Regions from separate parts of the Paenibacillus rhizolycopersici genome, predicted to be linked through region 1. Evidence: riboswitches for the same ligand, from Rfam matches in the RefSeq annotation. Region 1 holds a riboswitch; the other holds the start of a gene.
What was found. A riboswitch is a leader RNA that binds a small molecule or an ion and turns the genes downstream of it on or off. The one in region 1 is predicted to bind FMN.
Positions count from the first base shown of each region.

Region 2: linked by a shared signal. The riboswitch ahead of ribD (bifunctional diaminohydroxyphosphoribosylaminopyrimidine deaminase/5-amino-6-(5-phosphoribosylamino)uracil reductase RibD) and the one ahead of IM700_RS01280 (DMT family transporter) in region 1 are both predicted to bind FMN.

Region 1 covers NZ_JADCNN020000001.1:299,974-305,783, forward strand. Annotated here, with positions in the region: gene IM700_RS01260 (ATP-binding cassette domain-containing protein) at 1-138, shown strand, start outside; gene IM700_RS01265 (methionine ABC transporter permease) at 150-821, shown strand; gene IM700_RS01270 (MetQ/NlpA family ABC transporter substrate-binding protein) at 839-1,714, shown strand; gene IM700_RS01275 (glycoside hydrolase family 18 protein) at 1,784-3,070, shown strand; FMN riboswitch at 3,177-3,330, shown strand; gene IM700_RS01280 (DMT family transporter) at 3,462-4,475, shown strand; gene IM700_RS01285 (glycoside hydrolase family 52 protein) at 4,572-5,810, opposite strand, start outside.
Region 2 covers NZ_JADCNN020000005.1:147,231-153,040, reverse strand. Annotated here, with positions in the region: gene lysA (diaminopimelate decarboxylase) at 1-960, shown strand, start outside; gene IM700_RS07775 (peptidylprolyl isomerase) at 1,097-1,534, shown strand; gene tlp (small acid-soluble spore protein Tlp) at 1,608-1,835, opposite strand; FMN riboswitch at 2,050-2,212, shown strand; gene ribD (bifunctional diaminohydroxyphosphoribosylaminopyrimidine deaminase/5-amino-6-(5-phosphoribosylamino)uracil reductase RibD) at 2,497-3,624, shown strand; gene IM700_RS07760 (riboflavin synthase) at 3,624-4,298, shown strand; gene IM700_RS07755 (bifunctional 3,4-dihydroxy-2-butanone-4-phosphate synthase/GTP cyclohydrolase II) at 4,544-5,782, shown strand.

The DNA.
Region 1 (5,810 bases):
GGGGTTTCGGTGATGGAGGAAGGCCGGTTGATCGATGCGTTTACGCTCGAACGAAACGAAGCGGGGGCCGGAACCTCCGGTATCGCAGGCTACAGCGCTTCTTACAGGGAATTGTTGCTTGGCGGGACGGAGGTGTGAGGGTGTTTGATATGACCTTGATGTGGGACAACTTCATCCAGTATCGCAGCCAAATTGGCGAAGCGGTCGGCGAGACGTTCGCCATGGTTGGGATCGCGCTGCTCGCTGCCGTTCTCCTCGGTTTGCCTACGGGAACCGCCTTGTATCTAACCGGCAAAGGCCAGCTTTATGAACACCGCCTGGGGTATGGCCTGTTGAACGGAGCGGTTAATGTCATTCGTTCCTTTCCGTTCCTGCTGCTGGTGGTGTTTATGATTCCGCTCACCCGTCTCATCGTCGGTACGGCGATCGGGACGCTGGCGGCCTCCATCCCGCTTGCGGTCGTTGCGATTGCGATTTATGCGCGGTTTGTCGAGCAATCGCTACTCGAGGTGCCGCGAGGCGTAATCGAATCGGCGCGGTCCATGGGGGCGTCGAAGCTTCAGATTGTGGCGAAGTTTCTATATGTGGAAGCCCGGTCCGGCCTGGTGTTGGGTCTGACTTCCTCGACGATCAGCTTTATTTCTTATTCCACGGTGATGGGCGTGGTTGGCGGCGGCGGCGTAGGTGATTTTGCCATCCGCTACGGTTATCAGCGGTTCGAAACCGAGCTGATGGCCGCGGTGATCCTGCTGATGATTGTTCTGGTGCAAGGAATTCAATTTATAGGAAATGCGTTGTCCCGTTGGTTGGATAAACGCTAATAACGGAGGGAGAAATCATGATAAAGACAGGTAAATGGATGATGACGCTGGTCCTGCTGATGTTGGTATTAAGCGCATGCGGCAATAATGGCAACGCTTCGAACGCTTCAAACACCGGGAATGCGGAGACAGGCGTAGGCGCACCGGCCGCGGCCGAGTCCGAGACGACGGAAATGACAACGTTAAAGGTTGCGTCTTTGATTCCGCCGATGACCGACATCCTTGAACTCATTAAACCGCAGCTCAAAGAGGAAGGCATCAACTTGGAGATCGTCGTGTTGTCCGACAATATTCAGCCTAACGACGCGCTAGCGAACAAAGAAGTCGATGCGAACTTCTTCCAGCACGTGCCTTGGATGGAAGAATACAATAAGAATAAAAACGCCAACCTCGTCCCGGTTCAGCCGGTTTATCATGCCGTGTACGGAGCTTACTCCAAACGCTATAAATCGATGGAAGAATTGCCGGACGGCGCGACCATCGTGATCGCAAACGACGCGACGAACGGGGGACGATCGCTAGATATGCTGGATAAGGCCGGCGTGATCAAACTGAAGGAAGGCGTGGGCATCCATGCTACCGTGGGTGATATCGTAGAAAATAGCCACAACTACAAATTCGAAGAAGTTGATCTACTGATGCTGGCGCGGATGCTGGATGACGCCGATTTGGTGCTGATGACTCCGGCTTATGCCAGCCCGCTGGGTCTTACGCCGAAGAAAGACGCTTTGCTGACAGAAACCGTGGAATCGGCTTTTGCGATCACCTTGGTCGCCCGCCAGGACAATCAGGATTCGGAACCGATCCAGAAGCTGGCGAAGGCGATTTCCAGTCCGGAAGTCAAAAAATTCCTTGAAGACAATTACAACGAGATTGCCCTTCCGGCGTTCTGACGGGGAATAGGTCAAACTGGCTCCTTCATAGGATGGTGATAACATGATCCATATGAAGGAGGGGAGCAGATGCAGATTCATCCTGTCCAGCCGGGCCAAACGACGTACAGCATCGCGGATGCTTATGGCGTACCTTATGAGGATATCGTCGAAGCCAACGAACTGCCGAACCCGGAACAGCTTGTGGTTGGACAAACCTTGGTTATCCCGATTGTCGGCAGCTATTACTGGGTTCGGTCCGGGGACAGCCTATGGTCGATCGCGCAGCGATTTGGGTTAAGTTATCAAGAGCTGGCTCGTGTCAACGCCATTGCCGCGGATCAACCCCTGTCGATCGGATTTCGGTTATATATCCCGCCGCGCCCGCGTAGAAGCGCCGAGTTTAACGCCTACGTTGAGCCGCGCGGGGGGACGGTTGCTCCAGCGCTGGAGCGAAGCGCGCGCGAAGTGGCGCAGCACCTGACGTACCTGGCTCCATTTAGCTTTCAGGCGCAGCGGGATGGTTCGCTCAAGGAGCCGCCGCTCAATCAGTTTCCGGAAATCGCCCGGGCGAACCGGGTCGTGCTGATGATGGTGATCACGAATCAGGAGAACGATCAATTTAGCGATGAGTTAGGCCGGATTTTGCTGAACGATATCCCGATCCAGGACCGTTTTCTGGACAATATCGTTACGACGGCAAGCAATTACGGTTTTCGGGATATCCATTTCGATTTCGAGTTCTTGCGGCCGGCCGACCGGGAAGCCTACAACGCTTTTCTGCGAAAAGCCAAAGCGCGTTTTGCGCAACAGGGTTGGCTGATGTCCACTGCTCTGGCGCCCAAGACAAGCGCCGGCCAACAGGGGCTGTGGTATGAAGCGCATGATTATCGGGCGCACGGGGAAATCGCCGACTTCGTTGTGATCATGACCTATGAGTGGGGCTACAGCGGGGGACCAGCCCAGGCGGTATCCCCGATCGGTCCGGTCCGTCGTGTGATCGAATACGCGTTGACCGAAATGCCCGGCTCCAAAATCATGATGGGGCAAAATCTGTATGGCTACGATTGGACGCTGCCTTTCGTGCAAGGAAGCGTCGCGCGGGCGGTTAGTCCCCAGCAAGCGATCCAAATTGCGGCGCGCCACGGCGTCGCGATTCAATACAGCGACCGGGATCAGGCTCCGTTTTATCATTATTGGGATGGGGAAGGACGGGAACATGAAGTATGGTTTGAGGATGCCCGCTCAATCCAAGCCAAGTTTAATTTGATCAAGGAGCTGGGGCTGCGCGGGATGAGTTATTGGAAGCTGGGCTTAAGTTTTCCGCAAAATTGGCTGCTGATCGAGAACAACTTCGATGTGGTCAAAAGAGGGTAGAACCTAATTTTTCGGACGCGAGAGGACTTTGTGATTTTTGTAACAGAGTTCCCGAAAATCCTGCGTTATGATATAAACAAGTTAAGTAATCAAAATTTAAATGAATAGAGATCTTCGGGGTAAGGTGAAATTCCTAACCGGCGGTGAGGTTTCTGATTGCAGAAACTGCAGCCCGCGACTCGCTTGTGGCTTCGGCCGCACGCGACTGACTTGGTGTAATTCCAAGGCCGACGGTAAAGTCCGGATGGGAGAAGATCAATAAAGCTATAGTTTGATCCAGGGACCGGTACGGTTCCTGACAGGCTTATTTGGTCAGCCCCCGCAAACCTTTACGAAGGTCGATGCGGGGGTTTTCTACTTAGACCCTCTATTCAAGAAGGGGACAAACACCATGGAAAAAGCAAATGTTAGCGGCGGACTCGGGATTCAGGCTGGGGCGGGCGCGGGGGCGCTTACGGGGACATCCGGCCAGGTTCAGCAATCGTCTGCGAAGGCAGAGGCACGCAAATCGCGAAGCGGGTTTTGGCTCGTTGTTTTGGGGGCGGCGCTGTGGGGCGTTGACCCGTTATTTCGAGTCATCTTGCTGGAGTCGCTGACGTCGGCTCAAATTGTACTCATTGAGCACCTTATTATCGCGCTCATTGCCATACCTGTCTTATGGAACAACCGCACCGAGCTGAAAGGGCTGGGCTGGAAGCAAGGGGGCGCGCTGCTCTTCATTTCCTGGGGCGGTTCCGCCATCGCCACGATTCTGTTTACGATGGCGCTGTCGAACGGCGATCTGAACGCTGTGCTGCTGCTGCAGAAGATGCAACCGCTGTTTGCCATCCTGTTGGCCGGATTGCTGCTCAAGGAGAAGCTGCCTCGGTTCTTCTTCGGCTTCTTGGTCATTGCGCTGCTCGGAACGTATTTGCTGACCTTCGGATTTACGATGCCAATCGGGCATTGGAGCGACTTTGTGCAGGTGGGCAGCTTGCTGTCGCTGGGCGCGGCCGCGTTGTGGGGCGGATCCACCGTGATGGGCCGGATGATGGTTGGGCATATGAAGTATGAGACGGTGACGTCGCTGCGGTTTGTATTGGCGCTGCCGCTGCTGCTGGCCATCACCTGGAACGAAGGGGCCGCCTGGAACCTGCCTGCCGGTACCTCACAAATTGCCGCGCTTTCGCTCAACATGCTGGGACAAGCGCTGCTGCCGGGACTGCTCAGCCTGCTTGTATACTACAAGGGGCTGACGACAACGAAGGCTTCGGTCGCCACATTAGCCGAACTCAGCTTCCCGATGGTCGGGGTTCTAATCAACTGGATTGCCTTCCAGCAGATGATTACACCCGCCCAGGTGTGCGGATTCGTTCTGATTTGGGGCACGTTGTTCCTGATCTCCCGCCAGGGAGCCAAGCAATAACCTTTCGCTTATAAAAAGAAGCGAGGTTTCCGCCCTTAACTGGGTTCGGAAACCTCGCTTTTTTTCGCTTTATTCAGCTCGCTTGGCCGTGATCGTTTAGTTCTCGTCCAGCCACAAAATCGCCGTCACGCCGCGCGGATAATACCGGCTGCCGCAGATTACGCCGGCCATCATCTGATCGCTCCAGCTCCAGAAGGCGTTCTTCTCGGAGGTCAGCCAGGCGACATGCGCGGCGTCGGCCGCTTGGCCCCGTTCATCCCAGGCCAGGCCTAGGATCCGGCGGGCGATGAATTGACACAGATAAATTTTGCTGAGCCAGGAATTGTTGCTCGTCGAGGACAGCTTCCACCCACCGTCTTCGAACAGGCAGATTCCGGGTTGCAACACCGTGTTCAGGTGCGTGGACAATGCCCGAATATATTCGCCGAACCGGCCGTTCGGATCCAGCGCTTCTTCGCATCCAGTGTACAGCGGGAAGATCAGACCCTCGATCGCCGGGATAATCTTGGAGTCGTTATTTTCCTGGATGACCGCCGGAATGTAGCCGCCTGGCAGCAGATGCGCGGTGATCGTCCCGGCACACCGCTCTGCTTGCCGTCCGGCCAGTTCGGCCGCCGCCTCGCGTCCGTTTGCTCGCAGTAGCTTTTCCATCGCGACGTAAGCTGCCCAGCTCTTGCCAGCCAAATAAATGTTGTTCCGCGCTTGACCCAGCGAGACATCCAAGCTGTCGTAAGTGGTGATTTCGGCACCGCCCATCGTGCGGGAGCTGTCAAGGCCCATGACGCCGGTCCGTTTAGCTGGGTCCGGATGATCGCGATTCACCATACTTTCCAGACATTGCTCCAGGATCGGCAGGTTGCGATCCAGCCATTCGCGGTCATTCGTTTGCTGGACGTAAACCGTGGCGCTCAATACCCAGTTGACGAGCTGCTCATGGGTCATATGGGAGAAGCAATCGTCAATCGCATGCAGCTCGTAAACCGAATAGCCCGGTCGGGAGAACGTGTTGGCAACGCCCATGTCGTGCGTGAAGCTGATGCCGCCGGGATATTCGGTCGCATCTCCGGGAAGACGTACCGTGTCCCGATAACTGTAGCGGCTGGTGTAGAGATCCAGCTCGTTTTTGACCGTCCACGGATTCATTTTCAGCTCAAAAAACAACTGGTCGACCAGCAAATCGAACGTATTCATCATCCGGTATTCGCCTTCGTTCACGACCCAAAGCGGCTTGCCGTCCTGCTCCAGCAGCTCGGTGGAACCGTAATAGCTACGGATCGCGTGCGCGAGCATAAACTTCTGGTCCTCGGTCAACTTCGAGTCGTAGACAAGCGTCTC
Region 2 (5,810 bases), on a different contig from region 1:
GGCATCGGCTGTTTCGTGGCTGACAATTTTACGGAGCTGCATATGCTTCAAGCGCTTGCCGCTGAGAAAGGCGTCACCGTGAATATTCTGCTGCGCGTAACGCCGGGGGTGGAAGCCCACACGCATGAATATATTTCAACCGGCCAAACCGATTCCAAGTTTGGGTTTGATATCGGCAACGGCTCGGCTATGGAAGCTGTTGAGTTGGCCAACCGAAGCTTGAATCTGCATTTGCTCGGCGTACATTCGCATATCGGCTCGCAAATTTTCGAAGTGGAAGGTTTCCAGATGGCGGTTGAGCGGGTTGCAGCGTTCGCTTTGCAGGTCAAGGAGAAGCTGGGCGTCACCTTCAAGGTCGTCAATTTAGGAGGCGGCTTTGGCATCCGTTATACGGAAGGCGATACGCCGCTGAAGGTTTCCGATTATGTCGGTGCGATTACGGATGCGGTCAAACGGGAATTTGCTGGTTATCCGCAGCTTCCGGAAATCTGGGTAGAACCAGGCCGGAGCATCGTAGGCGATGCGGGGACGACACTTTATACGGCGGGCACGAGTAAGGATATCCCTGGTGTGCGTAAATACGTCGCCGTGGATGGCGGGATGACGGACAACCCGCGTCCGGCCCTTTACGGTTCTAAATACGAGGCGATGCTCGCCAACCGTGGTAACGATGCGAACGAAGAGACCGTATCGATCGCCGGCAAATGTTGTGAGAGCGGCGACATGCTGATCTGGGACGTGGATTTGCCGAAGGTGAACAGCGGCGATTTGCTCGCCGTGGCTTGCACCGGCGCCTACAACTACGCGATGGCCAGCAATTATAACCGGTTACGCCGTCCAGCGGTCGTCTTCGTTCAAGACGGCCAAAGCGATCTGGTCGTAAAACGAGAGTCCCTGCAGGACCTAATCGCCTGTGACGTAATTCCGGAACGGATCGCCAAACAGCCTTCGTTGAAGTAAGCGACGAGGAGAAGCAGGAGTAAAGCCGAGGGGATCGGATTGTCCGATTCCCTCGGCTTTTTTGCTTGAAAGGCTTTTTTTTAGTAAACTGGAAGAGGTTTGTCCAATGACGCTAAGAAGAAGGGTGTGCACGGATATGAAAAAAGGTAAAATCGTATTGGAAAAAGGCGGCGAGGTCGAAATTCAATTCCTGCCCGAAGAAGCTCCGGGTACGGTCGCGAACTTCGAAAAACTGGCCAATTCCGGATTCTATAACGGACTCACGTTCCATCGCGTAATCCCGGGTTTTGTGGCTCAAGGCGGATGTCCGATCGGTAACGGAACCGGAGGCCCAGGTTACACCATCAAATGCGAGACGGATACGAATGTAACCAAACATGAGCGCGGGGTGCTGTCGATGGCCCATGCAGGCAAAGATACCGGCGGCAGTCAGTTCTTCATCGTATACGAAGCGCAGCCGCATTTGAACGGGGTACATACCGTGTTCGGCAAAGTGACTTCGGGAATGGAACTTGTGGACAATGTCCGTCCTGGCGATAAAATGAAGGAAGTTTCCGTTTGGGACGAAGCGTAAGCAGGTTCGAAGTGAAAGGGGTGCCCCGCAAGGCCAAGCAGGCTTGGCAGCGGAGCACCCCTTGATTCATTTTTTACGATTTTCTTTGATGAGCGGCTTCGTCCTTCACTTCTTCCCGGAAGCCTTCAATGGCGTGCAGCCGTTTTTCGTTCTTCTCCTGAACCTGTTTCTTCTCCTTGACGGAGATTTCATCGGCATGCTCACTGAGGTAATCTTGTCCCTCACGGAAATTCTCGATGGTGTTTTGAATGCTTCTTTGCAGCTTATCAACGTTGTCGGAGCGATTGTCCGGTTTAGCCACGTTCATTCCTCCTGAGTATGGGATTTGTCAATACGATATCGACTTTAAGGTTGGCTATTTCGGGAGGTTTTTATGCACCTTGGTTCCCGGGAGATAGGGGGATGAAGATTCCTTGCACGAATGGAATTGAGGCAGGGTGTAGTGACGAGTAGGCTTGATTTTTGACAGGAATAGTGCTAACATTCGTCTTGCAGTTATGCAAACCTAATATTAAGCAATCCTTCGGGGCAGGGTGAAATTCCCTACCGACGGTGATGGCTCATTGGACGCTAGTCCGATGTAGCACAAGTCCGTGACCCGCAGTGCTTTCGTAAGCATGCGGCTGAGCCGGTGAGATTCCGGGACCGACAGTATAGTCTGGATGGGAGAAGGAAAACGCGGGAGCACGTACGTTATTTTATTTGCGAAGGTGTTCGGATTTCGAGAGTTCAATCGACCAAGTTCTATTTTTCACATTTGATTTTGTGAAGGAGCTTTGGCGATGCTAGCTTTTCGCCATAAATTTATCGTCCTTGTTTATCAATGGATAAGCGGCGGCGTGATTTTAGGCGGAGGCGCTCTTTGATTTAGCGTAGAACTACTCTCATGATCAACCCTGCCGGATTGCGGCAGGGTTGTTTTTGTTACTGAGCGACAGGCAAGGACGGAAGGAGGATGGAGGATGAAGGCGATCGACGACGATTATTACATGACTTTAGCGTTAGACATGGCGGAGCGGGCGCTGGGACAAACCGAGACGAATCCGGTCGTCGGCGCCGTTGTCGTTAAGGAAGGGACGTTGGTTGGACTTGGTACCCACTTGCAGCGGGGGACTCCGCACGCGGAGGTGCATGCCTTGAACATGGCCGGTTCCCAGGCCGAAGGCAGCACGGTATACGTCACATTGGAGCCTTGCAGTCATCACGGTTTGACACCCCCTTGCGCGGAGCGGTTGGTGCTCGAGAAGGTGGCACGTGTCGTGATTGCCTGTGAGGATCCGAATCCCCTGGTTGCCGGGAAAGGAATCGAGTTGCTGCGTACCGCCGGGATTGAAGTTAAAGTTGGCGTGCTGCGCGACCGGGCCTTGAAGCTGAATCGCCGGTTCATCAAGTTTATCACCAGCGGCTTGCCGTATGTGACAATCAAATCTGCCAGCACGCTGGACGGAAAACTTGCAAGTCGATCCGGGGACAGCAAATGGATCTCGAACGAGAAAGCGCGGGAAATCGTGCACACGATGCGGCATCGCCATCAGGCGATTATGGTTGGCGTGTCGACGATCGTAGCCGATAATCCGCAGTTGTCAACCCGTTTAACTGTCCCGGGGTTATCGCCCGTACGGGTCATTGCGGATTCCACGCTTCGCATTCCCGAGACGGCGCAGATCCTTCACGATGGGATAGCCCCAACTTGGATCGTGACAACAGAGCAGGCTGACCCGGACAAAGCTGAGCGGCTGACCGAGCTTGGCGTCGAGATTCTTCGTTGCGGAAGCGGCCCACAGGTCGATCTCAATGAGGCGTTAGTTCAGCTCGGACAACGGGGCATATCCTCCGTACTCGTTGAAGGGGGCGGTCGATTGAATGGCTCGTTGCTGGAACGTCAATTGGTGGATGAAATCGTGATCTTCTTCGCCCCCAAGATCGTCGGCGGGAGCGAAGCGCCCGGAAGTTTTAGCTTCGCCGGGTTTGATCTTATGCGGGACGCGGTCTCGTTACGCGACATGGAAGTCGAACAAATCGGGGATAATGTGTGCATCCGAGGAATTCCGGTCTGGGCACAGGCTGAAGTGAGGGAGGAGGATCACTGATGTTTACAGGACTAGTGGAGGAGATCGGCACGATGAAGTCGATCAGCCGCAAGGGCGAAGCGATGCTACTGAGCATTTCGGCGAAAGTCGTTACGGAAGGCATCAAGCTGGGCGACAGCATTTCTGTTAACGGTGTATGCTTAACGGCAACCTCGTTCGACGCTTCCTCCTTTACGGTAGATGTCATGCCGCAGACGTACCGCAACACGAATCTGAAGGATCTAAAACCAGGCAGTCGCGTGAATCTCGAACGAGCCATGGCGGCCAATGGACGATTCGGCGGGCATATCGTACAGGGGCATGTTGACGGAATCGGTACGATTGTCGGGACCAGTCAGGATCAAAATGCGGTCGTGTTTCAAATCCGACCCGGGAAATCATCCTTATTGAAATTCATTATTCCAAAAGTATCGATTGCCGTGGACGGGATCAGCTTGACGGTGGTCGAAGCGGAAGGCGGGATGTTTACGATTTCCATTATCCCTCATACGCTAGCCGAAACCGTACTGGCCTTTAAGCGGGCCGGGGACACCGTCAACCTGGAATGCGACGTACTCGGCAAATACGTGGATCATCTGCTGAAGTATGGCAGAGGTAGCGGCGATCCGGGGGAAGAGACCGGAGACGAGTCGGGAATCAACCTCCCGTTTCTGGCAGCGAACGGGTTCGTTTAAAAAAGTCGGGGGTTAAATGACGACATTTTGAACTACAACTTCAATAAAGGTTCAAGAGGTTGGATTTGGAGCACCAAGAAGGTTGAATGAAGCTAGGGACTGAGCAGCACAGCGTAGCTGGAAGCTACGTGAGCAGCGGAAGGCCCGGGTGAATGCAAGATTCGCCGCCGAATCAACCTTCTCGAGCTGCTTCGTGATCCAAAGACGACATTTTGAACTACATATAAAACAAGGAGGGGAAAGCTATGGGTGATATCGTATTAGACCGAGTCGAAGAAGCAATCTACGAATTGATGCGGGGCAAGGTCATTATCGTCGTTGACGATGAAGACCGGGAGAATGAAGGGGACTTTGTGGCCCTGGCTGAAAAAGCGACGCCGGAAGTGATCAACTTCATGATCACTCAAGGGCGCGGACTGGTCTGCCTGCCGATTACGGCGGAGCGAGCAGAGGAACTGGATTTGCAGCCGATGGTGGCGCAAAATACCGATAACCACGGGACGGCCTTTACCGTCTCCATCGACCATAAGGATACGATGACAGGAATCTCGGCCTATGAGCGTTCCTTGACGGTTAAGGCCATCATGGATCCGAACGCCAAGGCTGCGGACTTCCGCCGGCCGGGCCATATGTTCCCGCTGATTGCCAAAAAGGGGGGCGTGCTGCGGCGCGCCGGTCATACGGAAGCGGCGGTCGACTTGGCCCGGATGTGCGGCGCCTATCCGGCCGGCGTGATCTGTGAGGTCATCAAGGAAGACGGAACCATGGCTAGGTTGCCGGATTTGGTGGAAATCGCCAAAACCTATGACCTTAAATTGATCAGCGTCAAGGACCTGATCCATTACCGCAATGAAAAGGAGAAGCTGGTCACGCGCGAGGTCGAGGTGCGCATGCCAACCGATTACGGTGAATTCCGCGCCGTCGCCTACACGAATGATGTCGATAACAAAGAACATGTCGCGCTGGTCAAAGGCGAGATCGACGGCGATGAGCCGGTGCTGGTGCGGGTGCATTCCGAGTGCTTGACCGGAGACGTGTTCCACTCCCACCGGTGTGACTGCGGACCGCAGTTCGAAGCGGCACTGCGGCAGATTGAGGAAGCCGGCAGAGGGGTGCTGCTCTATATGCGCCAGGAAGGCCGGGGGATCGGCTTAATCAACAAGCTGAAGGCGTATAAGCTGCAGGAACAAGGCTTTGACACGGTTGACGCCAACCTGAAGCTCGGATTTCCCGCTGATCTGCGCGATTATGGAATCGGAGCGCAAATTCTCAAAGACCTGGGTGTCCGCCAAATCCGTCTGATGACGAATAATCCGCGGAAGATCAAAGGTTTAGAAGGATACGGTCTGGAGGTAGTTGAACGCGTGCCGATTCAAATGAAAGAAAACGCGGATAACACCAAGTATCTGCATACCAAACAAGCCAAGTTGGGGCATTTGCTCAAATTTGATGATTTGGAACAGGATGAATCCTCCCGCGTCTAAGGGCGTATCCGCAAAAACGAAATTATCC